Regions from separate parts of the Pedobacter ginsengisoli genome, predicted to be linked through region 1. Evidence: riboswitches for the same ligand, from Rfam matches in the RefSeq annotation. Region 1 holds a riboswitch; each other region holds the start of a gene.

Region 1 (10,254 bases):
TTAGGCATTCTTTGTAGTTTTGCCTCTTCCAAAAGCCAATATTCTATATTGAATGCTTCCTGTCTCGGTAAAGAAGTGTATTCAGATATGGCTTCAGCGCCTTTCATTACATTAATGGCATTAGTATAAAACTCGGCAGCAACTCTGGCAGTTTGTTTATCCTTTGAGAAAGAGAACATTCCTATTCCGGGATATAATATAATTACCGGGTTAGCATCACGTATGGCTGGGCTATTATCGTGTTTACAAGAATTATAATATTCGGCATACATGTTACGGTATGCTTCAAATTCAGGCGCTAATCTTTCTTTCAATGCTTTCAGATCGCTGATCTCTTCATTGGGCTTAAGTTTAAGAACAAGCGGACTTATCTTGGTGCGCAGAAAATGATCAGGACAACTTGTTCCCAATGGAGCCAAACGATCCAGATCATTAGAGTTAATAAACTCCAGCACTCTTGCATCGTCAGTAAAATGGCCTGCCATATGTTTTTCACTTGAGCAGAAACCTCTTAATACAGGAGCAATGGCAGCTGCTTGTTTGCGACGCTGGTTTTGTCCGGCACTTTCAATTTTCTGGCCTCCAAATACAGGCTTCTTTTTACCATAGTTGGCTTCCAGATATTCAGCACATTTTTCTATTACTTCAAGTGTATTGATATAACTTTCGAAAGCGGTATCTCCCCAGGTAAACAAACCATGTGAGCCTAACATTATACCCCTGATTCCAGGATTATCATCTAAACATTTACGCAACTGCAATCCAAGCTCAAAGCCTGGTTTTTGCCATGGCACCCAGCCAATTGTTCCGTTAAATAATTCTTTGGTAATGCGTTCACCATCTTTAGCTGCAGCTATCGCAATTGCAGCATCAGGATGCAGGTGATCAATATGCTTAAAGGGTAAAAAGCCATGCAACGGAGTATCAATAGATGGAGCTTTAGATTTCAGATCATATATACAATGATTAAACAATTCAACCATTTCATCTTCATAGGCAAGTCCTCTGTAAATATTTTTAAGATTTCGCAGGCTATCTACATACAATGCGGCTAACCCGCTTTGTTTTAATGTACCTAAATCACCTCCAGATCCTTTAACCCACATTATCTCGGTCTCCTGCCCGGTTAAAGGGTGCTTTGCAATTGCCTTACAAGAGGTATTTCCACCTCCATAATTTGTAAGCCTCAAATCGGCACCCAGTAAATTTGAACGGTAGATTAACAATGCAACCTCATCACCGGCCAATTCAGCAGCCTTTGCATCATCCCACAAATAACTTACATGTTTAAAATCAGTTGTTCTAACAGTCATAAAAATATTTCATTAATTAAATTTGCATTTACCTGATTGAGTTTCCGTAGCCAACAACTAGCACAGAAATAATAATAATAGCTATACCGGCTATAACGGTACCGAAAGTTCTTTTCTTTACTCCCGACCACTCTTTTAATACAAGCCCCCATGCGTTGGCAATTAAAATGATAAACGCCATGTGCAATATCCAGGAGCTAGCCCCATTACCCAATTTACTTTCGCCCATACCATAGAAAAAGAACTGTAAAAACCATGTGGTTCCTGCCAATGCAGAAAATATGTAGTTCTTTAAAAGAGGTGTCTTTTTATTTGTATAATCACCAAATGTTTTATTGCGGAAATTCAAGATCATACACCAGATCAGATTGGTAGTTAACCCTCCCCATAATATAAGGATATAGGTTACATTGTTCTGAAAAAGGAACTCCCCTTGCCCAGGATGTGTACTTTTCCAGATTTCATTTGCTGTATTGGCCATTTCTTTTCCGGCATCAATACCAAAAGCAAAACAGGCACTCAGGATACCCGAAATGATAGATACAATAAGTCCCAGACCAATTTTATATTCATTATTAGATGGATCTGCCTTACCTGCAGCTATCAGGTCTTTTTCTTTCATTCCGCCGGCCTTACCACATACTATAATACCTACAACACAGATTGCCAAACCAAGTAAAACCATTTGCCCCCAATGGCTGTTCAGCATATCAGTTAAACTGTCCTTTCCGGCCTTTGGATTAAAATTATAATATACGGATGGAATCAGGGCTCCGAAAACAGAGCACAATCCAAGGATAATGGAGCTTCCTAATGATACCCCAAGGTACCTTACACCTAAACCATAAGTTAAACCGCCTATGCCCCATAATGCCCCAAAAAAATAAGTAAGCAATAAGATTTTGCCATTTGTTGTAGCAATGATATCTGCAAACCCAGGTATAGTAAGCCATGCTGCCAAAGGCGGTACAAGCAACCATGAAAATATACCGCCTACAATCCAATAACTCTCCCAGGCCCATCCTTTAACTTTCTTGTAAGGAATATAAAAACTACCAGAGGCAAAGCCTCCTATAAAGTGGAAAATGACCCCGAAAATTACTTGCATACTTAGTGAACTTATATTTGGTTAAAATAATAGTCCTAATTTATACAAGTAGATTTTTAAAACTGTCATGTACTATCATGAACAGGGTAAAAAAAGTTAAATTGATGCTCTGCGGGTATAGTAAAAAGGCACTTCGATATGACGCCTTGAGTTATCGAGGATAAGATTTGCTGCCACCGTACCCATAAATTTAAAATCAGTAGAAATAGTGGTAATGCCGTTCAGCAATATTTTCTTTAATGGGGTTTCATTGTATGATATTACACCAACATGCTTTCCTATTTTATACTTCATATTTATAAGCCTTTCCAGTAAAATTACAAGGTCGGCTTCCATTAGGTTAATAAAAGCTTCACCCTCGCTTATTGGCTCAACAGATATATCACTTACTACATGATGAGAAAAAGCATACTGCTGACAAAAGCGATGGAATCCATCCAATATTTCTTTTGGGAAATAGCTTCTTTTAGGGAAAATGATTTTTAAAGTATGGTATTTACTTAATTCATTACGAGCCTGTTCTAGTGCATCGTAAATGTTTTTTTCAAAATTCTCATAGGCGGCGCCATAATCACCATCAACTCCCTTGATCTTTTTATCCAGTAAAATCAATTTTTCTTTTGGAATGGTATTGATAATGTCTCTGGCATACTCTTCGCCTTCAATAAAATGAGGGATAATCACATAGTGAGAGTACTCTTCTTTTTTGTCGTTCAGGAATCTTTTAAAAAGTCTGAAATCATTGTTATAAATATAGAAATCGACAGATACATCATCACCTAATGCTGCAATAAACGCATCGTAAACAATCTTTTTGTGTGCGCTAAGTTTATTAAAAAGCAGGAATACTTTTAGTTTTTGCTTAAAATCTATATTGGCAATATAATAGCCTTTACCGGGAACCGAGTTAATTACCCCTATGTTTTTAAGGTACTTGTAACCCTTTTCGGCAGTATCGCGCGAAATTTCCAGTTTATAGCTCAGCTCATTAATTGAAGGCAATAAATTGTCCTTTTTTAACTTTCCCTGCTCAACGGACTTTATAATCGCACTGGATAGTTGCAGATACTTTGGTGTTGCAGAATACTCATCAATATGAATAAAATCAAAAAACTTAGTCTTCATCTTCCTAAAAGTAAGTAATTTAATGCAATTGCACTATTTCAGACTAATAAGTTCTATTTAATTTCAAACTGATATTTACCTGCTCCAATGTTTAATTTAGCCAAAACTGCTTTGCCATCTCTGTAGGCTTTTTTATTACCCGTTAATGGGAAAGTTATGGTAGCGCTTGAATTTGCCGGAATAGTTACAGAATAGATTACCGAATTACCAGCCCTTTTCCATGAAGACACAATTTTGCCATAAGGCCCGTCGTGCTCAGCCTCGAAATGTTCTAATCCGGAAACAAAATTAGGACGAAGCTGCACATTCTTAAATCCAGGTTGCTGTTCATCAGGATGAATTCCGCCCAGACCTTTAAAGAACCAGCCTCCAATTTCGCCAAACATCATATGGTTTAAAGAAATATCTCTTTCGGCTTTAATATCCCAGTTTTCATATAAGGTAGTTGCTCCGTTCACAATCCACCATCCCCATGATGGGTAAGTATCCTGGGCAGCAAGTTTGTATGCAGTTTCTGCCTGTCCATTATCGCTCAAAGCATTTAAGATTGCTTTTGCACCTAATACACCCACATCAAGGTGCATCCCATCGGCCGCAACTCTTTTAGCAAGGTTCTCTGCAACTTTTGCTACAAGTTCATTTGGTACCAAACCCCATTGCAAAGCAACACTTAACTCAGTTTGTACACCTGATGCATAAATACCTGTTGCACGGTTTAAATACTTATCGTTTATCGCTTTTTTTATTTTCTCGGCAAGGTTGCTGTAATAACTATAGTCGGCCTGCTTACCAAACATTTTTGCTGCTTTTGCCAGGATAACTGCATCTACGTAGTAATAAGTAGAAGAAGTATATTCTAATGAAGATTGCGATTTAACAGGTACCCAATCGCCTCTACCAAATGTTGTTAAGCCCGTAGGACTGATTTGCTCTATATAATTCACATATCTTTTAATGCTGTTATAAGAATCTGACAGCAACTTACTATCTCCATAAAACATGTATATGTTCCATGGAATAATAGCAATTGTACTTGTCCAGTCGGTTCCATTTGCCGATCCATAGCCCCAGCCACCAGTAGGGATAATATCAGGGAGTACCCCATTTGGTTGTTGCTCATCTCTGTGGTCTGCCAGCCATTTTTCATAAACTGTAATGCCATCAAAATTAAACAGGCCAGTCTCAACAGCAAAATGCCCATCACCCGTCCATCCATTCTTTTCTCTCTGCGGGCAATCTGTAGGATATCCCATCAGGTTAGATAAGTAAGAATTATTAGTAGCCCACCATAACCTGTCAATCAGTTTGTTTGATGAACTTATTTTACCCGTAGGGGTAACATCACTATGCATAAAATAACCAGTGATACTTTCTTTTGTTAACTGAATTGGCTTGCTGCTGGTTACTTCAACGTACTGAAATCCCTTGTAGTTAAACTTAGGCATAAATTCAAGCTCCCCTTTACCGGATAAGGTAACAATATCTGTTTGAAAAGGATCTGTATTGTCTTTTGGACGATAGTAAACATCAATATTTGATAAGTCTACCCTACCGTTTGGATACAAACGTTCGCCATGCTTAATGCGGATAACAGTTCCTTCCTCTCCGCTTACCTTAATTTTTGTTACCCCCGAAATATTACGTCCCAGATCAAAAACATATGCAGTGTCATTAATCTTCTGCATAGTTTTAGAAGGAATTTCTTCAACATTTCGAATTGGCTGCATTACCTGACTTACTACATTGTTTGATGGTGCAGCTCTTAACGAAATGCCATTCCACTTTTTGTCATCAAAATCGGCAGTATTCCAACCTGGTTGTTCTTTACGCGCATCATAATGCTCAGCAGTATAAATGTTGTTAAGTACTATCGGGCTTGAACTTGTTTTCCAGTCACCTCCAGAGGTAATTACATCAACAGATCCATCATTGTAAGTAATCCTTAAATCCAGACAAAAAGCCGGCCTTGCTCTCCATGGGGCTTTATCAAAATTCCAAACACCTATAGACTGATGATTATACCATCCATTGCCAAGTAAAACGCCAACCGCATTTTTACCATTTTGAAGCTGAGAAGTAACATCATACGAAACATATAAGTTACGTCTGTCAAAACGGGTATACATAGGATCTAATCTGTGGTTTCCTACTTTCTTCCCATTCAGGTATAACTCGTACAAACCTGCAGCGGCAATATAGGCCCTCGCAGATTTTATCTTTTTAGAAGGTTCAAATACTTTTCTGAAATATGGTGCTTCCCTTTTATCGATATCGTTTCCATCACTAATCCAAGTACCTTTCCAGTTGTCAATCTTCATCATTCCTGTTTCAAAGCTCACTACCGGACCTGACGAAACTGGTTTACCATCTTTATCCCAAAGCTCAACAGACCAATAATACTTAGTAAAAGGCTCTAATGTTTTGCCTTTATAATTAATAAGGTTGGCAGACGATGTTATTTTGCCAGACTCCCATGAAAGTCCTTTTTTTCTTGCTACTTCTGATGAGTCTTTGCCCACAATAATTCTATAGGCCGTTTGTTTTGCACCCTGACGATTATCGGCCATCATCCATGACAAGCGAGGGTTTAACAGGTCTACCCCAATTGGGTTTATCAGATGCTCACATTGCAAACCAGAAGGTTTAACTTCATTGGCATTTGCTTTTTCGATGGTAGAAAAAGTAAATAGCACCAGCAGGAAAGAATAAAGGTATCTCATTAAAATAATTCAAGTAAAGTTTAGTGTGTTTACAATGTTAATTTTCTTAGTCATTTTCAGCAACCCGTACTGTCCTGCTCAAAATACAGAATATTTATTTTATGAATTTCTATAGGATTAGTAGATTATTCTTATATTTGTCCCAGCAAATGGTTCTTAAAACTTCCTGCTTATCAAGAAAGACTGAGGGATTGGCCCTATGATGTCTTAGCAACCTCTACAATTTATTGTAAAAGGTGCTAATTCCACTTCGCTGCAAAGCGAAAAAGATAAGATTAAACAGCAAACGCGAGTTTATCCATCATCATAACCAAATCTAATTCTGTTCACGACAAAGTATGGAAGGGCTGACCCAAACTATAAATGTATAAAAACATGAAACAGAAAGTACAATTACAAGAAATGCGCTGCTCCTCTCCTCCTCAGTATCCTCTAACTGGTCTTATGATCGGTCAGCAACGAATGCACTGTTGCTCTATTTAATACAACCAAAAGATTTAATATTAACCACTTTATTTAATTCAAATGTTAAAAATATACAAAATTTTTGCAGGGATCCTTATATCCTTTTTTTTCCTGCAAACCGTACAGGCACAATCTGTTAAAATAACAGGAACTGTTACCGGAAACCCAGATGGAGAGACCATTCCGGGAGCTTCAATTATTATAAAAGGAAAAAAAAGCGGCACAACTACAGATGGTAACGGCAAGTTTTCTCTTGCTGCAGACGTTAATGATGTGCTTAGTATATCTTATCTGGGATATGCTACAAAAGAAATAACCATTACCGCAGCAACAGCTACATTAAATATTACACTTGATGTAGCCTCAAACGCTTTAAGCGAAGTTGTTGTTACCGCCCTTGGTATCTCTAAGGAAAAGAAATCATTAGGATATGCAGTGCAGGAATTAAAATCTAAAGATATTGCTACTGCAAAGGAAACGAACCTGATCAATTCACTTGCCGGAAAAATTGCCGGTGTGCAAACAACAAATAGTCAGGGTGATATGGGTTCATCAAGAATTATTATTCGAGGTGAAACTTCAATCTCAGGGAATAACCAGCCTCTTTTCGTAGTAGACGGGGTTCCGGTTGATAATTCGCAGAATCTGGGTATAGCTGGGTCAAGAGATTTTGCCAACACCATTTCTGATATTAATTCGGAAGACATTGAATCTATCAGCGTGCTTAAAGGTCCAAATGCTGCTGCATTATACGGATCTCGTGCTGCAGCCGGTGTTATTCTTATTAAAACCAAAACAGGCAGAGGCCAAAAAGGTTTAGGTATAAGTGTAAACTCAAACACTACATTTTCAAATCTGTTAACACTGCCAGACTATCAGAACTCATTTGGGCAAGGTACAAGCGGCAAATTCAGCTTTGTTGATGGAAAAGGTGGGGGCGTAAACGATGGTGTTGATGAAAGCTGGGGGCCAGCTTTAGATGGCCGTTTAATACCTCAGTTTAACTCTAAAGGTGTAGCGGTGCCATTTATTGCTCATCCAGACAATGTTAAGAATTTCTTTGAAACGGGCTACGCACTTAACAATGGTATTGCTATTGCAGGATCAGGCGAAAAACAAGATGTCCGTTTCTCTTACAACAACCTTACCCAAGGTGGCATATTACCAAATTCATCTCAGGATAAGAATTCATTATTACTAAATACCTCATACAGGATCACGCCTAAATTAACGTTAAATGCATCTGCCAATTATATAAAAAGCAATGCTGATAACCTTCCTGCTTCTGGCGGAAAACGCGCAACGGGACCAATGCTTCAATTTACATGGTTTGGAAGACAGGTAGATGTTAGCCAGCTTAAAAACTATAAAGATGAAAACGGAAACGATTTTAACTGGAACAACAGTTATTATAGCAACCCGTACTTTATAGCTTACGAGAATACAGTTGGTCAGAAACGTGATCGTATTATTGGTAATGCTGAATTGAATTATAAAATTACCAGCGCACTTTCAGCAAATTTTAGAACAGGAAACGATTATTATACTGATCGCAGAAAGATCAAAATTGCTTATGGAACTAACGGTACTCCATTTGGTTCTTATGAGGAAGATGCATATACTGTTAATGAAAACAATACAGAGGGTCGTTTAGAGTTCAATAAAAAACTAAACTCAGATTTCTCAATAGATATTTTGGGTGGTGGAAACATAAGAACCTCTACTTTTGAACAAAACGATCAGAAAGCAACAAAGCTTGCAGTAAACGGCTTATATACCTTAAGCAACTCAAGAGACCCGTTGGTGTCTTCAAACTTTTACAGCAAACTTAGAACCTATAGTTTATTTGGATCAGCCCAGTTAGGTTTTAGAGACTATGCATACCTTAACTTAACCGCGCGCAATGACTGGGACTCTAGCTTACCCGAGCCTAACCTGTCTTATTTCTACCCTTCTGTTAACGGAAGTTTAATTCTTACAGAAGCTTTTGACATTAAAAGTGATGTGCTCAGCTTTGCCAAAATAAGAGGGGGATGGTCTAAAGTAGGAAAAGCAACAGATCCTTATCAGCTAATTAATACCTATAGTTTTACTGCGCCGTTTGATGGTAATCCACAACAATCAGCCAATACAATCGATCTTAACCCAAACCTTTTGCCCGAAATCACCAAATCAGCTGAGGCTGGTGCTGAAATTGGATTGTTCGACAATAGAATTAAGCTGGATCTGAGTGTATACAACACCAACAGTATTAACCAGATTTTAAAAGTTGACGTAAGTTCAGCAACGGGATATACACAAAAACTTATTAATGGTGGAAGCATCAACAATAAGGGTATTGAAATCCAATTGGGTCTAACTCCAATTAAACAAAAAGACTTTAGCTGGGACATTAATTTGAACTATTCACGTAACCGCAGTAAGGTTACTGAACTTGATAAAGAAGGACGCATTAGCAGTTATACCATAGGTACCAGCGGAACTCTTGATGTATTGGCAGCCGTTGGCCAACCTTATGGCACTTTCTTTGGAACTGCTTATCAGCGTGATGCTGCCGGACAAGTTATTGTTGGTGCTAATGGCACCCCACTTATCGATCCTGCAAAGCAGATTCTTGGTAAGTTCACTCCAAACTGGATAGGCGGAATTACCAACAGCTTTACTTATAGAAACTTTAATCTGAACTTCCTTGTAGATGCAAGAATTGGTGGTAAAGTTTTCTCAGGCACTAACTCTACCGGAACTTATACAGGGGTACTAGCCAGTACAATGAGAGGTAGAAATGCAGAGAATGGCGGGCTTACCTATACAACCGGGGGTGTTACCTATAATGACGGGATGATTTTTGATGGCGTTTTGGCCGATGGAACTAAAAACACCAAAGTTATCTCTGCTGAAGAGTATTATAAAGCTACAACCAAATCAAATGAGGAATTTGTTTACAGTGCTTCTTACATAAAATTAAGAGAGGTAAGATTAAGCTACAATATTCCTTCGCAATGGGTTAAAAAGATTGGTTTGCAAGAAGCTAACTTCTCATTAGTAGGGCGTAATCTTTGGATCATCCATAAAGATATACCAAACATTGATCCTGAAACAGCATTCAATACAGGAAACGCTCAGGGCTTGGAAAGCTTAACACTTCCAACTACAAGATCATTTGGTTTTAACCTTAATTTTAAATTCTAGACATCATGAAATTCAAATATATTCCAATCCTTTTTTCTGCAATATTGGCAACCTCTTTTACTTCGTGCAAAAAAGAGCTGGCAGATATCAACAAAAATCCTAATGAGGCAGAGAATCCACTTCCAGATTATTTGCTAACCGGCGCAATAAAAAGTACAACTGATGCTTATTGGGGAACTAACAACATTAATTCGAGCCTGTTATTTGTTCAGCATTGGGCAAAAATACAATACACAGATCCTGATCGTTATATTTTTTCTAATACTGATCTTCAGGATTTATGGAATAGTGGTTATACAAAAGGCATTACCAACCTAAACAAGCTGATTGAGCT
Region 2 (10,254 bases), 1.7 Mb from region 1:
AGGTTCTGCTCAATAAACGGAGCCGAGTACCTGCTGGCCAGAACATCGTAAACAAAATCAAACAATATCTTTTTCGAGGCCAGCGTAGTATAACATTTGTTATACCCCATGGTATCCATTTTAACATAAATATCAGGCTGTATGCCACCAGCAGCAAATCTGCCCTTTACACTATCCTTTTTAACTAACCTTTTTGAAGTAAGCTCGCCATCATTAAAGCGGTTCTCAATCTCTTCTTGATAAGCTTTATAGCCATCTTTATACGATTTCTGTATGCTTCTGCCCGATGGGGTATAGTAACGTGCAATGGTTAAGTTCAATGCCGACCCATCTACAAAAGGAAACTGCTCCTGAACAAGCCCTTTACCAAAAGACCTGCGTCCAATAATAAGGCCCCTGTTAAGATCCTGAACCGCACCTGCCAGAATTTCGCTGGCCGAAGCCGTATTTTCATTAATCAGCACTACCAGCTTACCGTCTTCAAACTCGCCACCACCCGTAGCCACATAATCCGTACGTGGCTCATGCTTTCCCTCTGTATAAACAATCAGCTTATTTTCCTCAAGAATTTGATTGGCCAACCCGGTAGCAGCCGTTAAATATCCGCCGCCATTATCACGAAGATCGAGCACCAGTTTTTTCATCCCCGCAGCCTTAAGCGACTTAATCGACTCCACAAAATCACGGTCGGTTTCAGAACCGAACTTACTGATCCTCACATATCCAACCTCATTATTCAACATATACGAAGCATCAATACTGCTCACAACTACCCTGGCGCGTTTTACAGTAAAAACAGTTGCCAGCGTACTGCCCGGATGCACAATAGTCAATTTTACCGCCGTACCTTTTTTCCCTTTAATTTTGCCAATCATCTGCTCGCGTGGCAAAGCCTGCCCGCTTACAGCAATTGTATCTATTTTAATAATCCTGTCGCCCTGCTTTATTCCTGCTAAAAATGCCGGCCCATCTTTAATTACATTGGTAATCAGCAGTGTATCATTCAAAATATAATACTCAATACCAATCCCTTCAAAATTTCCATTTAAAGTTTCGGCAAATTCATTTGCTTTTGCCGGCGGAAGATAGATGCTATGGGGGTCCAGTTTATGCAATAAACTATCAATAGGCAGGTTATTTAAACTATCGGCATTAACCTCATCAACGTAGTTTTTATTGATGATATGAAGAATTTCGTTCACCTTTTGGGCATTGTTATCTGCCACATAAGTTACCTTTTGGAAGTTGTACCCCTGGTCCTTCAAAAACTTGTACCCAAAAAACATCCCACCTATTAAAGTTACAGAATAAGTGAGGGCAATTAAGAGATTATATCGGGTATTCTTTTTCATTGGTAAATACACCGTAAAGGTACAAAATTACACTGTTATATAATAAATTAACCTCTTCTGATTTACATTTGTTTAGTATTTTTTCTATTACTTCGAAACTTACAATCAATTCTCTAATTTTGAATTGATTTCCCCTATTATTTCCGCGTTAACAAGAAAATCACGAATTTTAACAAAAATTAGACTAATGATAAGAGTAACCGAGCAAGAGTCAACGTACCACGATATTGATAAAATGTCTGTACTGGAAATTCTGAAGGGCATAAATGATGAAGACAAAACAGTACCTGATGCTGTGGAAAAGGTAATTCCCCAGATAGAGAAACTGGCTTCTGCTGTTGCCGAGCGAATGATAAAGGGGGAAGGTTATTTTACATCGGCGCCGGTACAAGCGGCCGGTTAGGCGTTGTTGACGCATCAGAATGTCCTCCTACCTTTGGCGTTCCGTTTGATTGGGTGGTTGGGATTATTGCCGGTGGCGACACCGCTATACGCAGGGCCGTTGAAAATGCTGAAGATGATGACAAACAAGCATGGCTTGATTTGCAGGAATTTAAAATAGATGCTAACGACTGTTTAATTGGCCTTGCCGCATCGGGAACCACACCATATGTTATTGGTGGGCTAAACACTGCACGTAAAAATGGTGTTTTAACCGGTTGCATTGTATGTAATGAGGGTGGCCCTATAGCTGCAGAAAGCGATTTCCCCGTTGAAGTTGTAGTTGGCCCTGAATTTTTAACAGGATCTACCCGCATGAAATCTGGAACTGCACAAAAACTGGTGCTGAACATGCTAAGTACTACTGTGATGATAAAACTGGGCAGGGTAAAAGGCAATAAAATGGTGGATATGCAACTGACCAATCATAAACTGGTTGACAGGGGCACGCAAATGGTAATGGACGAACTGAAGATAGATTATGAACATGCCGCCGACCTGCTTATCCGTTACGGAAGCGTACGCAAGGCGGTCGAATCTACTCATAAATAACCCAACATGCACGAAATAGAACCTTACTATCAATGGCGCGATGATTATATCGCGTCAGAAGATGAGCGTTCGCCATTCTACAACACTGAATATTCGGAGTTTTATTTCGATAAACAGCTGTATAATTTTCTTATTCACCCCCAGTGGGACGATTTCGGATCAAGCACCATGTACCTTAAAGTACTTTTTGTTGATTACGACAGAAATTATGCAATAATTGAGTTTATTGGCGAATGGAACGATGCTATTGGCAACGACATTATGCTCCTGAAGCGCGAAATCATTGAACTGATGATGGACGAAGGCATAAACAAATTCATACTGATCGGCGAAAACATACTGAACTTTCACGCTTCTGAAGATAGCTACTACGAAGAGTGGTTTCAGGAAGTGGAAGACGGATGGATTACAGGGGTTAATTTCCAGGAGCATGTGATCAATGAATTCCGCAGCAGTAATATCGATTACTACATCAATTTTGGTGGCGAACTTGACGATATGGCATGGAGAACCCTAAAACCACTCCAGTTTTTCAAGAAAGTTGAAGAAATCCTGACAAAAAGGCTAGGGGCATAGCTTTTGTTAGAATGAAACAATTTGTATCTTTAAATAAATTTAAAACACATGAATAATAACAATAATAATGATTGGTCGCAACAATCGGTTTTCGTAGAAGACTTAACCGGTAAGGTTGCCAAGAAATTCTTTGCGAATGTTTTTTTATGGATGTTTGTAGCACTAAGTGTTTCTACAGTAGTAGCATTTTATCTGGCTACCAATACCGAATTGCTTCGTACTTTTTTTGATGCTCAAACCGGAAAACCTAATATACTTGGCTGGGTAGTGATGCTTTCGCCTCTTGGAATATCATTGGTGATGAACGGAGGACTAAGCAGGTTGTCGTATGGTGCCATAGTTGGTCTTTTTATACTATTTGCGGCATTACTGGGCATAAGCCTTAGTTCTGTTTTGCTGGTATATACTTCTGCTTCTATCATTAGCTGCTTTGCAGGCGCTGCCGGAATATTCGGTATAATGGCATTTATGGGCTATACCACTAACGTTGATTTAAGCAAATTTGGCCCTATCTTAATGATCGGGGTTGTAGGCTTAATTATCGCAAGTGTGGCAAACATATTCATTCAAAGCGAAGGCTTTAGCTTGTTTATGGCTTATGCAGGTATTGCTATTTTTACTGCATTAACAGCTTTTCACGTTCAAATGTTAAAAAGAATTGGACAGGGAATAGAAGAAAGCGGCGCGCAAATGCTTGATACTGATGCTAAAAAACTAGCCATCATTGGTGCAATGTCACTTTACGTCACTTTCATCAACATATTCTTATCATTATTAAGAATATTCGGCGACAGAAGATAATAACCTGTTTGTTAAACCATATTGAATGAAAGGCCAAGCTGCTCAGCTTGGCCTTTTTTATGCTATCATTTAAATGTTAAGCCAAAAATATAGGTCGGTTAGGTAAAAAATCGAACTTTTTTCAGCGTTTATACATAACAAAATTGGCCACATATTGCTCCATCATTGTACAAACTCCTTCAAACCACTGTAATTCAATGTGTTCCAAAAGCTTAATTTTAACACATTTTTGCACGTTAAAATTTTGCTGTACAACCCTCAAATTCCAAAATAAAATTTCGATGCCTATTGCTAATTGGCTCTTCCGTACAATTTTATACTGCTTTAGCAGCCTAAATTTTGGAAATGATTTTTCTTTGTTGCACCTTTGTAAAGCTTATAGAGAAAGACGGAGGGATTAGACCCTGCGAAGTCTTAGCAACCTGTGCTTACAAGGTGCTACATTCTACTGGAGCCAAACCATCGGTTCCCGAAAGATAAGTTAAAAGTCGACACCTAAACCGGACTTTTCGAATAAGCTTTGTATGTAATAAGTTCGGCACTTGTTTAGGCTCAGCCTCTATCAACTTTAGCTTGTTACCTACTCATATTACTATTAAAAATGGACATTAGAGCAGAGTTAGAAAAACGTATCCTGATCATTGATGGTGCGATGGGCACTATGATACAACGTTACGTCCTTTCTGAAGAAGATTTCAGGGGCGAACGGTTCAAAGATCACCCCTGTGATGTAAAAGGTAATAACGATTTACTGAACATTACCCGTCCTGATATCATTAAGGCCATTCATACCGAATATTTAAAGGCCGGTACAGATATCATTGAGACCAATACTTTTAGTACCCAACGCATTTCGCTGGCCGATTACCAGATGGAAGAGCTTGATTATGAAATGAGCTTTGAGGGGGCAAAAATAGCAAAAGAGGCGGTTAATGAGTTCATGGCTGCCAACCCCGACAGGAAATGTTTTGTTGCAGGTGCTGTAGGCCCTACCAACAGAACCCTGTCTATTTCTCCGGATGTAAACGACCCGGGTTTCAGGGCACTTACTTTTGATGAGCTGGTTGATGCTTACTATGAGCAAATCCGCGGATTGGTTGATGGTGGCTCAGACCTGCTTTTAATAGAAACCATTTTTGACACCTTAAATGCCAAGGCTGCCATATTTGCCATCAAAAAATACGAGGAGATAATTGGCCGTAAAATAGAGATCATGATCTCCGGAACCATTACGGATGCTTCCGGAAGAACTTTATCAGGGCAAACTGCCGAAGCTTTCTTAAACTCAGTAATCCATGCCAATCCTTTAAGCATAGGTTTTAACTGCGCTTTAGGGGCAAAAGACATGAGGCCGCACATCGAAGAGCTTTCTGCCAAAGCAGGATGCTATGTTTCGGCATATCCTAACGCAGGCCTGCCAAATGAGTTTGGTGCTTACGATGAAATGCCTCATGAAACCGCTCATCTGGTAGAAGATTTTATTCAGCATGGTTTTGTAAATATTGTAGGTGGCTGCTGTGGAACTACCCCTGATCATATCGGTTGCATAGCCGAAAAAGCTAAAAATGTAGCGCCACGTAAAATACCTGAACTAGCGCCTCATATGCGTTTAAGCGGATTGGAGCCGGTTACCATAACTCCTGAAAGTATTTTTGTAAACATTGGTGAGCGTACAAACATTACAGGTTCTCCAAAATTCTCCAAGCTCATTTTAGGTGGGGATTTTGAAGCTGCACTGGCTGTTGCGCGTCAGCAAGTTGAGGGTGGTGCACAGGTTATTGATGTGAATATGGACGAGGGGATGATTGATTCTGAAGCCTCGATGACTAAATTCCTGAACCTGATTGCGTCTGAACCTGATATTTCCAAGCTACCAATCATGGTCGATTCATCTAAATGGTCGGTTATTGAGGCAGGGCTTAAATGCCTGCAGGGGAAAGGAATTGTAAACTCCATCTCTCTTAAAGAAGGTGAAGAAAAATTCCGCGAAAGCGCCCGCAAAATCATGACTTACGGTGCTGCTGTAGTGGTTATGGCTTTTGACGAGCAGGGACAGGCCGATAATTACGAAAGAAGAAAAGAGATCTGTAAAAGATCTTATGATATTTTAGTTGATGAAATAGGCTTTCCGCCTCAGGACATCATTTTTGACCCGAATATCCTTACCGTTGCTACCGGCTTAGAGGAACACAACAACTATGCGGTAGATTTTATAAATGCTACCCGTTGGATTAAGGAAAACCTTCCCCATGCAAAAGTAAGTGGTGGTGTTTCGAACATTTCCTTCTCATTCAGAGGAAATAATACCGTTAGGGAAGCGATGCACTCCGCATTTTTATACCATGCCATTAAAGCAGGTTTAGACATGGGGATTGTAAATGCAGGTATGCTTGAGGTTTATCAGGAAATTCCGCCAGAGCTTTTAGTGCTTGTTGAGGATGTATTGTTAAACCGTCGTGAAGATGCTACTGAGCGATTGGTTGAGTTTGCAGACACCATCAAATCTAAAGGAAAAGAGATTGTAAGAGACGAGGAATGGCGTAAAACCAGCGTTGAAGAAAGACTTTCTCATGCCCTGGTTAAAGGTATTATAGAATACCTTGATGCCGATGTGGAAGAGGCACGTCAGAAATACGACAGGCCAATTCAGGTAATTGAAGGTCCTTTAATGGATGGGATGAACATTGTGGGCGACTTGTTTGGAGCCGGCAAAATGTTCCTGCCACAGGTTGTAAAATCTGCCCGTGTAATGAAAAAAGCCGTGGCCTACCTGCTGCCGTTTATTGAGCAGGAAAAACTGAACAACCCGGATCAGGATCAGAATTCATCAGCCGGAAAGGTATTGATGGCTACTGTAAAAGGTGACGTTCATGACATTGGTAAAAACATTGTGGGCGTTGTTCTGGCATGTAATAACTTCGAAATTATTGACATGGGTGTAATGGTCCCTGCACAGGATATCATTAAAAAAGCCAAAGAAATAAATGCAGATATTATTGGTTTAAGTGGTTTAATTACCCCATCGCTTGATGAAATGGTTCATTTTGCCAAAGAGATGGAGCGCGAAGGTTTTACCATTCCTTTAATTATTGGCGGTGCTACTACTTCCAGAATCCATGCTGCCGTTAAAGTTGCGCCTAACTATTCCGGCCCGGCTATACATGTGCTGGATGCATCAAGAAGTGTAACGGTGTGCAGTACTTTAATGAACAAAGATACCCGCGACGAGTACATTCAGGGAATCCGCGAAGAATATGACAAAGCACGTGAAGCGCACTTAAACAAACGCTCTGATAAACGCTTTAAAACAATTGAAGAAGCCAGACAGGATAACTATAAAATAGATACCTCACTGGTTGCTCCTGCCCCTTCTTTTACGGGAACCAGGGTATTTGAAAACTTCCCGCTTGAAGAGCTGGTACCTTATATAGACTGGACTCCGTTTTTCCAGACCTGGGAACTACGCGGCAGTTATCCGCGTATTCTTGAAGATAAAGTGGTGGGCGATGAGGCTAAAAAGCTTTTTAGTGATGCCAAAGCTTTGTTAAAAAGAATTGTTGACGAGAAGTTACTTACTGCAAAAGCGGTAATTGGTTTCTGGCCGGCATATGCAAAAGGCGATGATATTGTACTTGATGTGGAAGGTAAAGAGGTGGTAATACATACTTTACGCCAGCAGGCTGAAAAGGTTGCCGGACAGCCGTACTATGCACTATCTGATTTTATTGCTCAGCAGGAAACAGGTGTTCCTGATTATTTTGGTGGCTTTGCACTTACTGCAGGCATTGGTTGTGATGAACTGGTAGCTGAATTTGAGGCCAATTACGACGATTACAACAGCATTATGGCCAAAGCATTGGCCGACAGGCTTGCCGAAGCTTTTGCCGAGAAAATGCATGAGCTGGTGCGTAAAGATTACTGGGGTTATGCAAAGGATGAAAATCTGGATAACGAATCGCTGATTAAAGAAGAATATGCAGGTATTCGCCCCGCACCGGGATATCCGGCTTGTCCGGAGCATACCGAAAAAGGTACTTTATTTGAATTGCTTGATGCGGAGGCCAAAATTGGCCTGCGCTTAACGGAAAGCTATGCGATGCATCCTACCGCAGCCGTAAGTGGTTTTTACTTTGCCCATCCTGAATCAAGATATTTTGGACTTGGCAAAATAACCAAAGACCAGATTGAGGACTATGCTGTGCGTAAAAACATGTCGATAGATGAAGTAGAGAGATGGTTAAGCCCTAATTTAGCCTATTAACACCCTCGTCTTCCTGAATTTATTTCAGGATAACGAATAACATTAAATAAACAGACAAACAATGAAAATTGTAGACCATATTAATAATGCCAAGGGTAAAACCTTGTTCTCTTTCGAATTATTACCGCCTGTAAAAGGCAAAAGCATAGAAGAAATATACAAAGCCATAGATCCGTTGATGGAGTTTAACCCTCCTTTTATAGACGTGACTTATCATAGAGAAGACTACATTTATAAACAGCATAGCAATGGTCTTTTAGAAAAGGTTTCCTATCGCAAAAGACCAGGTACAGTAGCCATTTGTGCGGCTATTATGAACCGATACAAAGTTGATGCGGTGCCTCACCTGATTTGCGGTGGTTTTACCAAAGAAGAGACTGAAAATGCATTGATAGACCTCCAGTTTCTGGGGATAGACAATGTGCTGGTATTAAGGGGAGATGCCCGCCATGCAGATTCTTCTTTTATACCTACTCCAGGTGGCCATGCCTTTGCTACAGATTTACTGCAACAGGTAACCGACATGAACAGCGGAAAGTACCTGCACGAAGATCATTCAGCTTTTAAAACAGATTTTTGTATTGGTGTGGCCGGTTATCCGGAGAAGCATTTTGAAGCACCTAATTTGAAGACTGACTTTAAATACCTGAAACAAAAAGTGGATATGGGTGCCGAATTTATTGTAACCCAGATGTTTTTTGACAACAATAAATACGTGAATTTTGTACAGCAGTGCAGAGAGAACGGCATCAATGTGCCAATTATTCCGGGCTTAAAACCAATCACATCCTCGAAACAGCTGATCAGCCTGCCAAAGGTATTTCATATTGACCTTCCGGAGGAACTCACTGAAGCAGTACAGGCCTGCAAGGATGAGAAACAGGTAAAAGAGGTGGGCATAGAATGGATGATACAGCAATGTAAGGAGCTGATTCAGGTTGGCGCACCGGTATTACACTTCTATACCATGAGTAACCCCGAGCCTACAAAAAAAATAGCACAAGCTATATTCTAATACGACATCACTAGTAAATTCTAATACAATATTACTACTAACACACGTCATCCTGAACTTATTTCATGATGACATGTGTGTTATAAAAAATGTGTAATAAAAAACTTACCCCCTCTCGGCATACTTAAAGCTTAATATTCCTGTTTTTAAAATAGTCTTTGTACCTTTAAGTTAACTCTACTAATTTTACCGCCATGAAAAAACTGACGCTGCTTACTCTTATAATTGCAAGTGCCTTTACTGCATGTACTACCATGAAATCTGGAACAATAGGAACCGGTGGATTGTCGCAATTGGGTGGAACCTGGGAGCTTAATTACATATCGGGACCAAGAATAGCGTTTAACGGCTTATATCCGGGTAAAAAACCGACTATAAAATTCGAAATAGGTGATAAAAAGTTTAGTGGCAATACCAGCTGCAACTCTTACACAGGAGCACTTGTTGCTGACGATAGTTCAATAAACTTTACTGCTCCTTTTGCAATGACAAAAATGGCATGCCCCGGCGAAGGAGAAGCCACATTTCTACAAATGTTAAGAAAAGTAGGTAGTTATGCGGTAACAAGCGATACCACCCTTAATTTTATGATGGGCGATATCGCTATTATGCGGTTTAGTAAGAAAGTAGTTAGTAATTAGTACTTAGTATTTAGATATAGTTTGTTAATGAAAATCTAAACATCACTTCTAAATACTAAGTACTAATACCTAAGCAAATACCCCTTAAACGCCTCATAATCTGTACTCATTTGCTCTGCCTTTTTTGGTTTGGCTAAAAGGTCTTTTACCTGATCAGGGACTTCGATGTTTGCTTTAATTGCTTCCGGGAAAATATCAGGGAATTTACAGGCGTGTGCAGTAGAAAGAAATACACCCGCGTAATTACCATCAGGGTTTTCTGCTTTATATTTTTCTAAGGCCAGCCATGCTATTGCCGTATGCGGGCAGGCAATATAATTGAACTGCTCATATAGCTCATTAATACCTTTCAGGGTTTCCTGGTCAGTAAAGCTATAGCTTTTTACGATCTGCTGCAATGCCGCTTTATCATTTTTAAACAGATCCATTATCCTTACCCAGTTGCTTGGGGCACCTACATCCATTGCATTAGAATAGGTTTGTATGGATGGTTTAGTTTCGTAAATACCTGTTTCTAAAAAACGGGGAATGGTATCATTTACATTGGTTGCTGCAATAAATTGCTTTACCGGAAGCCCCATTTTATAGGCCAACAGTCCTGCGGCAATGTTACCA
Region 3 (10,254 bases), 2.1 Mb from region 1:
GTGGTCCTATATTTGTTTTGACATATGCCGAAACAGAATTTTTGCTCTCTGAGGCAAAACTGAAAGGATGGTCTGTTCCAGGCACCGCAGCTCAGCATTATTCAAATGGCCTTAGAGGTGCCTTACAATCAATGGAACAACAGGACATCCAAGCCAGGATAGCTCCTGAAATCATTAGTACATATGTAGCTGAACACCCACTAAACCAATCTGACCAGGAAATAGCTCTAAATCAAATTAACACTCAGTACTGGGTAGCAACTGGCACTAATTTCAACTTTATTGAGTCCTGGCTAAACTGGAAAAGATCCGATTACCCTAAACTTATACCAGTTAATTATACTGGAAATGTAACTAACGGAACCATCCCCCGAAGAATAATTTATTTATCCTCCGAGGCTTTAAATAATCCTGAAAACTATAAAGCAGCAGTTGCAAGATTAAATGGTGGCGATGCCTTAACATCAAGGGTATGGTGGGATAAATAAACAGATTATCTTTTTTTACTACCTTCTATATTTGGAAGAAATCCGGTAAAAATCCCAATTAAAGGAAGAAAAGCACAAATTTTAAACACATATTCAATACTGGTCTGATCAGCTAATTTGCCTAAAATAGCAGAGCCTAACCCTCCCATACCAAAGGCAAAGCCAAAAAATAATCCGGCTATCATACCAACCTTCCCCGGTACCAGTTCAGTAGCATAAACAAGTATTGCCGAAAATGCTGAAGAAATAATTAATCCGATAAGAACAGACAAGGCTCCTGTCCAGAACAAAGAAACATATGGGAGCAATAGTGTAAAGGGCGCTGCACCAAGAATTGAAATCCAGATAATGTACTTACGGCCAAATCTATCACCTAATGGACCACCTATTAATGTGCCGGCTGCAACAGCCCCTAAAAAGGCAAATAGGTAGATTTGAGATTGTTGTACCGAAACATTGAATTTATCCATCAGGTAAAATGTATAATAACTAGTCATGCTGGCCATGTAGAAGTATTTAGAGAAAATAAGTACCAACAGGATTCCCAAAGAAAGCACAACACGATTCTTAGATAAATGATGATGAATTTCTTCTTTAACAATATTTTTATTTAATGCCTTTATTGCCAATTGCTCCTGATACCATTTCGCTACCCTTGACAATATTAGGATACCTAGAATTGCAGCTAATGAAAACCATATGATGTAAAACTGACCGTATGGGACAACAATAATAGCTGCCAAAAGTGGCCCAATAGCACTTCCTGCATTTCCTCCCAGTTGAAAAATAGATTGCGCAAGTCCCTTTTTACCTCCTGAGGCTAAGTGAGCTACTCTTGAAGACTCCGGATGAAATATTGAAGATCCCACTCCAATTAAGCTTACCGCTAACAGAATATTAATAAAGCTAGAAGCAAGAGAAACAGCTACAAGCCCCAAAAGTGTAAAACCCATTGCAACAGCAAGAGAATACGGACGTGGTCTTTTATCTGTATAAAAGCCAACAAAGGGCTGCAGGATTGATGCAGTTAACTGATAAGTAAAGGTAATAAGACCAATTTGGGTAAATGTAAGATGAAACTTAGCTTTCATTACAGGATACACTGCTGGAATTACAGCCTGAAGCATATCATTAAGCAAATGCGTAAAACTTATAGTAAATAAAATAGAGAATATTGTTTGTTGCGCTATTCCTTTGGTATCAATAGCTGTAGTATTTGTAAAAGATGCTTTTTCCATATTTCTTGATCAGATCATCTGATGAATTATATTAAATTTTTATTGAGATACGTGTCCTAATATTTTTGCAGCTATACTCCATGCCTTTTTAGGATCCCCGGCAATGATACTTTTTAGCAGCTGTTCATGATAAACATAAGTTTCTTCAAAGACCCAGACATCTGAATGTGTTTGAAGAAACCAATTCTTTAAGTGAATAGATGCAGCTTTATACAGATCGGCCAGTATTTCATTTTTTGATGCTTCGGCAATTGATATGTGAAATTGTACGTCTGCTTCAATACATTCTTCCACCCTTCCCTCCTTTGCTGCTCTTTTTCGATTTTGCAAATGAGTTTTTATTGTCGCAATATCGCTGTCGGTACGATTTAATGCTGCTTTTTCTGCTATCTTCATTTCAAGCAATTGCCTCACCTCATCCAAATCCCTCACATTAGCACGTTTAAGCCTCAAATCCATAGGCTCTCTATTTGCTGTAAGCTGGTCTACAAAAGTTCCAACACCTTGTTGAACCCTTAGTAACCCCGAGTTTGCTAAGATCTTTATGGCTTCCCTTATGGTCGACCGCCCTACCCCAAAGTTCTTCATCAACTCCGGTTCTATGGGCAACTGCTCATTTACCTTATACTGTCCCAACGAGATCTGTTCACTCAATCGTGCTGCAACCTCGTCTGCAAGTGATTTTTTCTGTATCGGATATTTCATACTAATTCATCATATCATCAGATGAATTCAAATGTAGAAATTTAAATACATTCTGCAAAAAAATAAATAAAAAAAGGGTTCAATTAAATTGAACCCTTTTCCCTAAACCAATCTATCCTCTTCTTATTTTGCTGCTTTTGTAAAATTAAGCACAATGTAAGCTGTTTTTGCTCCGTACTCAACCGGTGATTTGATCACCATTGTATTTCCATCAGTAGATGATAATACTGATCTGTAACCAGAAGTTACATTTTTGGCCTTTTCACCTTCAAAGATCTTTTTGAATTGGAATGTCTCATCGGCTGGACTTACTGACCAGTATATTTTTTGTGTTTTTGCAGTACATGCACCACCACCTGGCAAAGTATAGCTTCCGTTTCCGCTATTTGTCAGACTCCAGGTACTTCCTTGAAAACAAGTATACGAACCTTCATCAAACAATGATTTTACTGCTGATTGCGGCAAGCCTTCAAACGTAATATCATTTAATACCCAATTGCCTGTTACATTACCTTTCTTTAAACTTTGAGTTGCACCGCCTTTAGGTGAGCAACTTTGCAAAACCATTAACGAACTGCATAAAATGGCTGCTATCAGTAGTATTCTTTTCATATTATTCTTTAATTTGATATTTCAATTACATAAATCTTGCCAAAACTTAAGCCGAATAGTTTTATACCCTTAACTTTGTTATACCTAGTGCCCGATCTTAACTTTAACCCCGTAATAATGAAGCCAGAAACACTTGCAATACATGCCGGAAATTTATATAAAGTAAGCACCCGTGATGTAACTCCTCCAATAAATCTATCAACCACATTTCTTAGGGATGAAGACGGTGGCTACTCTGGTGGACACATGTATAGCCGAGTAAGTAATCCAAATAGATCAGCCTTGGAAAATGCACTTGCAGAATTAGAAAAAGGTGCAGAAGCCTGTGCTTTTTCTTCTGGAAATACTGCAGGAATGGCGGTTTTTCAGGCCTTAAAACCCGGAAGCCATATCATTGCACCTGATGATATGTACTGGGGCTTTAAAAAACAGTTGCAAACCATTTTTAAAGATATCCTTGAAATTGACTTTGTAGACCTTACTAGCCTTAATAATATAGAAAGGTTTATTAAAGAGAATACTGTTCTGATCTGGGTAGAAACTCCTTCCAATCCGTTATTAAAAATTACGGATATTGCAGGGGTGTCCAGAATTGCTAAGGAGAACAACCTTATCCTTGCATGCGATAGCACCTTTGCTTCACCTTGTTTACAAAATCCAATAGCCTTTGGCGCCGATATTGTAATGCACTCTTCAACAAAATACATTGGAGGTCATAGTGATGTACTTGGAGGTGTTCTTATTACTGCAAAGAAAGACGAATTCTGGGAAAAGATTAGAAATGTACAGCAGGTTGGTGGCGCAGTTCCTTCTCCATTCGATTGCTTTCTGTTAGTGAGAAGCATCAAAACTTTGGCGTATCGTATGCACGGGCACTGCAATAATGGAATGGCATTAGCACTACATCTTAATAAACACCCTGAAATTGAAGCGGTCTATTATCCCGGTCTATCTACCCATCCTCAACACGAAATTGCAAAAAAACAGATGGCAGGATTTGGCGGCATGCTTTCGGTATTAATTAAAGGAGGTTCTGATCAGGCCAGGAAAGTAGTTAATAAAGTTAAGTTATTTGCACAAGCTACAAGTTTAGGTGGAGTTGAAAGTTTAATAGAACATCGTGCATCTGTTGAAGGGCCGGATACAAAAACACCACAAAATTTAATTCGGATATCTGTTGGGCTTGAACATATAGACGATTTAATAGCAGATTTAGATCAGGCTCTGGCAAGATAGAGAGCTCTCATATTACCAAAAAAATAACACATATACCTAAAGATCAAATGGTTAATAAATATTCAAAATATAATTTTGGATATTTATTAACTTAAATCTACATTTGCAGTATCAATTAGCGAATGCTAATCAAGTCAACCTTCCTTAGTAAAAGGTTTGATTTATAAAGAAGTGGCGAGAGACAGGCTCTTTGACCCACTGGCAACCCTCCCAAAATGGAGAAGGTGCCAATTCCTGACCAAAAGACATGGTGTCATTTGGAAAGATAAATTGAAACAAAATGAAAATTGTAACCATTACTTCGAATCTGTTAAATTATTGTTGCCCGCAGCAGGCTATCTGCATGTGCTGTTGCATACTTTAATCTACAAATCTTCCTTTTGCATTTAACATTCATACGGAAGGCCCCTTGCAGGGGTACGCATAATAATCGTATACGTTTTCTAACTTAAAAATATCCTAAACGTATCCTAAAAAACAATTTACAGGAACCATTTAAACTAAATTATAACATGTCAACATCACATAAATTCGAAACACTACAAGTACACGCAGGTCAGGAAATAGATCCAACAACCGGATCCAGAGCTGTCCCAGTATATCAAACAACATCCTACGGTTTTAAAAACTCAGAACACGGCGCTAACTTATTCGCTTTAAAGGAATTTGGGAACATCTATACCAGGATTATGAACCCAACTACTGATGTTTTCGAGAAAAGAGTTGCTGCTCTTGAAGGTGGTGTTGCTGCTCTGGCTGTAGCCTCTGGTCAGGCTGCTCAATTTATTGCTTTAAATAATATCCTGCAGGCTGGTGATAACTTTGTGTCATCTTCGCATTTATACGGAGGGTCTTACAATCAGTTCAAAGTAAGCTTCAAGAGACTGGGTATTGAAGTAAGGTTTGCAAATGGCGATGACGCCAATGATTTTGAATCAAAAATTGATGCTAACACTAAAGCAATATATCTTGAAACTATTGGTAATCCTGCTTTTAGTATAGCTGATTTCGAAAAACTATCTGCTATTGCAAACAGACACGACCTACCTCTAATAGTAGACAATACTTTTGGTGCCGCCGGGTATCTGTTTAAGCCTTTAGAACATGGAGCACATGTAGTTGTTCAATCTGCCACAAAATGGATTGGGGGCATGGTACCAGTATAGGTGGGGTAATAGTTGATGGAGGAAATTACAATTGGGGAAATGGTAAATTCCCTCAGTTCACAGATCCCTCGGATGGATATCATGGCCTAATTTTTAATGATGTTTTTGGAATCGGCGGACCATTTGGAAATATTCAGTTCATTATTCGTGCCCGTGTTGAGGGTTTAAGAGATTTTGGGCCGGCTATATCTCCTTTTAATTCATTCCTTTTAATACAAGGACTAGAAACTTTATCACTTCGCGTACAACGACATGTAGATAATGCCCTTGCACTGGCAAATTGGCTAGAAAACCATGATGCTGTTAAAAGTGTAAATTACCCAGGGCTTGAAAGCAGTCCTTACCATGCTAATGCTAAAAAATATTTAACAAATGGCTTTGGAGCGGTATTATCTTTCGAATTGCATGGTGATAAAGAAAAAGCAACAGCATTGGTTGATAACCTTAAACTTGTAAGTCACCTTGCTAATCTTGGAGATGCAAAAACCTTAATCATACAACCTTCGGCAACCACACATCAACAACTAAGTGATGATGAACAAATTGCCGCAGGCATTACACCAAGCCAGTTACGTGTTTCTGTCGGAATTGAACATATAGATGATATTAAAGCCGATTTCGAGCAAGCATTTGCAGCAATAAAAAAATAAAAAAAGAACAATACCTAAAGAATGAGCACTACCGCCACATATACGCATACAAAGTTATTTAAACTGGAGAACGGCAAAAAACTACGCAAATTAGAAATTGCTTATCAAACTTATGGCAAACTCAATGCGAAGAAAGATAATGTAATCTGGGTATGTCATGCACTTACAGCCAACGCTGATGTTTTAGACTGGTGGAAAGGACTTTTCGGGAACAATGATCTATTTAATCCTGATGAACACTTTATCATTTGCGCAAATGTGTTAGGCTCTAATTATGGCACAACCAATCCGCTTAGTACAAATCCGGTAACAGGGCAACCTTACTACCTTGCTTTCCCTGAATTCACCATTCGCGATCTGGTAGCTGCTCATCACTTACTTGCCCTTCATCTTGGTATCCAAAGTATTAAGGTTTTAATCGGTGGCTCTTTAGGTGGGCAACAGGCTTTAGAATGGGCCGTAACAGACAACAAAAGGATAGAAAACTTAATTCTTGTAGCAACTAATGCAGTACACTCACCTTGGGGTATTGCATTTAATGAGAGTCAGCGTTTAGCAATAAGCACTGATCGTACATTTTATGCACAACAGCCCGATGGTGGCTTAAAAGGATTAAAAGCCGCACGAAGTATTGCTTTATTATCTTACCGTACCTATGAGGCTTATTCTGCCACTCAGTTAGAAAGTGTAAATGATAAAACAGACTCATTCAGAGCGGCTTCTTACCAGAACTATCAGGGAGAAAAACTATGCAAACGCTTCAATGCTTATAGCTATTGGTACCTGAGCAAAGCAATGGACAGCCATAATGTGGGTCGTAGCAGAACAAGTATAGTGGATGCTTTAGCATTAGTTAAAGCAAATACTTTGGTAATAGGAATTGAAAACGATGTTTTATTTCCTATTTGCGAACAAGAATTCTTAGCAAATCACATTCCCGGAGCCGCACTTCAAAAAATTAGTTCGGCATATGGTCATGACGGCTTTTTAATTGAAACCGACATATTGACCAATATAATTGGCACATTCTTAAAGGAAAGTGCAAATAAGAAAATAATTAAATTACATAAAACAGCATAGTATTTAGATGAGTAAGAAACTTAAGATCGGTTTATTTGGCTTTGGAGTTGTTGGACAGGGATTACATGATATTATTCGTGGTCAGGACCTAAACCTCGAAATCGTTAAAATAGCTATTAAAAATCCCGAGAAAAAGCGTAGCCTTGAAGCACATCTTTTCACAACAAATCACGATGAAATATTAGACAACAATGAAATCAACACAATAGTTGAATTAATTGATGATGCAGAAATCGCCTACAACATCGTTAAAAAGGCTTTAATAAGTGGTAAAAATGTAGTTTCTGCCAATAAAAAGATGATCGCCACTCACCTTGCAGAACTAGTTGAATTGCAAGAAAAACATAATACTTCCTTGTTATATGAAGGTGCCGTTTGCGGAAGCATACCTATTATCCGTAATCTGGAAGAGTATTACGACAATGAATTACTGCACGGTATAAGTGGAATATTTAATGGGTCATCTAACTACATACTGTCCAAAATATTTAATGAAAATCTGGAGTATGGTGTTGCACTAAAGCAGGCACAAGATTTAGGTTTTGCCGAATCTAATCCTATTTTGGATGTGGGAGGATACGATCCTAAATTTAAACTGGCAATTGCAACGGCTCACGCTTACGGTCTCTTTATTGATCCAAATAAGATACTTAACATAGGTATACAAAACTTATCGGAGCACGACATTAAATACGCGAGAGAAAAAAACTTTAAAATTAAACTGGTGCCTACAGCGCGTAAAATAAGCACCAAACAGATTGTAACTTACGTGTTGCCAAAGTTTGTAAAATCTGATGATTTCTTATACAATGTAGAAAACGAGTATAACGGTGTAACTGTGCAGGCTGCCTTTGCTGATAAACAGTTTTTCTTTGGAAAAGGTGCCGGCGGCCACCCTACCGGTGCAGCAGTATTATCGGATATAGCTGCGCTAAGATATGATTACCGATACGAGTATAAGAAATATCATCAGCATAATGGTTTAGTTCATACCGATAATGTAAACATTGAAGTTTATCTGCGTTATACACATGAGTATACCCTTGAAAAGCTTCAGGTAGATAATATTATTGAGCGGTTCTCCCGTAACGATTACAAATATGTAATTGGAAATGTTAGCTTAAAAAGCCTATTGGCTAACTGGAACCTACTTGAGCAAAAGGATATTTTTATTGCCCATACTGGTAGGTACACTTACACTGAACAGCAAATCCTAAAGGTTTCTGAAGAAGAAGTGATATTTAACTAGTTATTATTTTTGCTTTGTTTTGATAGTGAAAAGGCCCCATATGGGGCCTTTTACTTTATATAGCTTTATATTTCTCTGTTTATATCCCAGTTTTCCAGGTAGTCTGCTACCCTTCTTACAAAAGAGCCGCCCAGCGCACCGTCAACAACTCTATGATCATATGAAAGTGAAAGGAACATCATGTGGCGTATTGCTATTACATCGCCAAATTCTGTTTCTAAAACAGCCGGTTTCTTTTTAATCGCACCTACAGCCAAAATAGCTGCTTGAGGCTGATTAATAATAGGCGTCCCCATCACATTACCAAATGAACCAACATTAGTTAATGTAAAGGTCCCATTTTGCGTTTCATCAGGCTTAAGTTTAGAGATACGGGCACGTTTAGCCAAATCGTTTACTGATTTAGTTAATCCAACCAGATTAAACTGGTCTGCATTTTTTATAACAGGAACAATAAGATTGCCGCTAGGTAAAGCTGCAGCCATCCCAATGTTAATATCTCTCTTTTTAATAATCTGAGTTCCATTTACAGAAACGTTGATCATTGGATAATCTTTTATAGCCTTAGTAACAGCTTCTATAAATAAGGGAGTAAAAGTAATCTTTTCATTTTCACGTTTTTCAAAACTGCCTTTTACTTTATCGCGCCATAAAACTAAATTAGTAACATCAGCTTCAACAAATGAAGTTACGTGAGGTGAAGTCTGTTTACTCATTACCATATGTTCGGCAATTAACTTACGCATCCTATCCATCTCTATAATCTCATCACCACCACTTACACTTGTCAGCGGCTGAGATACAGGCTTAACAGGTTCTCCTTTACCAGGCTCATCAGCTTTAGCTACTTCTGAAACCTGGGCAACTATAGGAGCCCCTCCCTTTTTACTTTGGATATAATTCAATAAATCATCCTTAGTTAAACGTCCCTCAGCACCTGTACCAGAAATAGCATCTAATTCGCTGACTGTAATATTTTCCTGTGCTGCTATGTTTTTTACCAAAGGAGAATAAAAACGATCAGAACTATTATCCCTTACAGGATTTTTTGCCGTTTCCTCAAAAACCAATTGTTCTGTCCCCGGGATACTCTCAACGATGGGCTCGGCAACCGGCATAGCGGCTACAACTTCTTCTATCGCATCAGAATCTGTTTCTATAATTGCGATTACAGTACCTATCTGTACAACTTCATCTTCCTTAAACAACTGTTTAATTAGTTTACCTGATATTGGCGAAGGAACTTCAGAATCAACCTTGTCTGTAGCTATTTCCAGAACCGTATCATCCATCTCTATCATATCTCCGGGCTGTTTAACCCATTTAATGATGGTTGCTTCTGCAACACTTTCCCCCATTTTAGGTAACAATAATTCGTATTGAGCCATTTTTTATTTCATGATTGATATCGGATGCAAAAGTAAAGTATTTTGAACACTTAATCCCCATATTGGTTAAGTTCATTCAAAATCATGGTTAAAGCCGCTATGGCTGAACGCTCTATATTTTGCGCTCTTTTATTTCCAAAATTAAATAACCTTGCTATTACACGGCTACTACTTGCCACCGCAATCCACACAGTACCAACCGGTTTACCCGGCGTTCCACCATCCGGACCTGCAACTCCTGTTACAGCTACAGCGTAGTCCGTTCTAAAATGCGTTAATGCTCCCAGAGCCATTTCTTTTACAGTCTGTTCGCTAACAGCACCATGATTATTTAGGGTTTCAGGGTTTACACCCAAAACTGATTCCTTAAGTTTATTAGAATATACTACAGCCCCTCCAATATAAACAGAAGAACAACCTGGATGTTGAGTAATCAGCTGAG

The links. A riboswitch is a leader RNA that binds a small molecule or an ion and turns the genes downstream of it on or off. The one in region 1 is predicted to bind S-adenosylmethionine.
Region 2: another riboswitch for S-adenosylmethionine. It lies ahead of metH (methionine synthase); the one in region 1 lies ahead of CPT03_RS00950 (SusC/RagA family TonB-linked outer membrane protein).
Region 3: another riboswitch for S-adenosylmethionine. It lies ahead of CPT03_RS09525 (O-acetylhomoserine aminocarboxypropyltransferase/cysteine synthase family protein); the one in region 1 lies ahead of CPT03_RS00950 (SusC/RagA family TonB-linked outer membrane protein).

What each region holds. Positions count from the first base shown of each region.
Region 1 covers NZ_CP024091.1:249,486-259,739, reverse strand. Annotated here, with positions in the region: gene CPT03_RS00970 (bifunctional aldolase/short-chain dehydrogenase) at 1-1,313, opposite strand, end outside; gene rhaT (L-rhamnose/proton symporter RhaT) at 1,342-2,421, opposite strand; gene CPT03_RS00960 (GntR family transcriptional regulator) at 2,518-3,546, opposite strand; gene CPT03_RS00955 (alpha-L-rhamnosidase) at 3,600-6,266, opposite strand; SAM riboswitch class I at 6,434-6,542, shown strand; gene CPT03_RS00950 (SusC/RagA family TonB-linked outer membrane protein) at 6,792-9,920, shown strand; gene CPT03_RS00945 (SusD/RagB family nutrient-binding outer membrane lipoprotein) at 9,926-10,254, shown strand, end outside.
Region 2 covers NZ_CP024091.1:3,907,468-3,917,721, forward strand. Annotated here, with positions in the region: gene CPT03_RS16055 (S41 family peptidase) at 1-1,352, opposite strand, end outside; partial or broken gene murQ (N-acetylmuramic acid 6-phosphate etherase) at 1,540-2,345, shown strand; gene CPT03_RS16065 (hypothetical protein) at 2,352-2,921, shown strand; gene CPT03_RS16070 (Bax inhibitor-1 family protein) at 2,970-3,722, shown strand; SAM riboswitch class I at 4,096-4,205, shown strand; gene metH (methionine synthase) at 4,324-7,983, shown strand; gene metF (methylenetetrahydrofolate reductase [NAD(P)H]) at 8,045-8,998, shown strand; gene CPT03_RS16085 (META domain-containing protein) at 9,193-9,639, shown strand; gene thrC (threonine synthase) at 9,702-10,254, opposite strand, start outside.
Region 3 covers NZ_CP024091.1:2,305,933-2,316,186, forward strand. Annotated here, with positions in the region: gene CPT03_RS09500 (SusD/RagB family nutrient-binding outer membrane lipoprotein) at 1-488, shown strand, start outside; gene CPT03_RS09505 (MFS transporter) at 494-1,726, opposite strand; gene CPT03_RS09510 (FadR/GntR family transcriptional regulator) at 1,766-2,431, opposite strand; gene CPT03_RS09515 (lipocalin family protein) at 2,555-3,043, opposite strand; gene CPT03_RS09520 (trans-sulfuration enzyme family protein) at 3,161-4,279, shown strand; SAM riboswitch class I at 4,438-4,551, shown strand; partial or broken gene CPT03_RS09525 (O-acetylhomoserine aminocarboxypropyltransferase/cysteine synthase family protein) at 4,792-6,095, shown strand; gene metX (homoserine O-acetyltransferase family protein) at 6,117-7,175, shown strand; gene CPT03_RS09535 (homoserine dehydrogenase) at 7,183-8,424, shown strand; gene CPT03_RS09540 (dihydrolipoamide acetyltransferase family protein) at 8,490-9,812, opposite strand; gene CPT03_RS09545 (competence/damage-inducible protein A) at 9,863-10,254, opposite strand, start outside.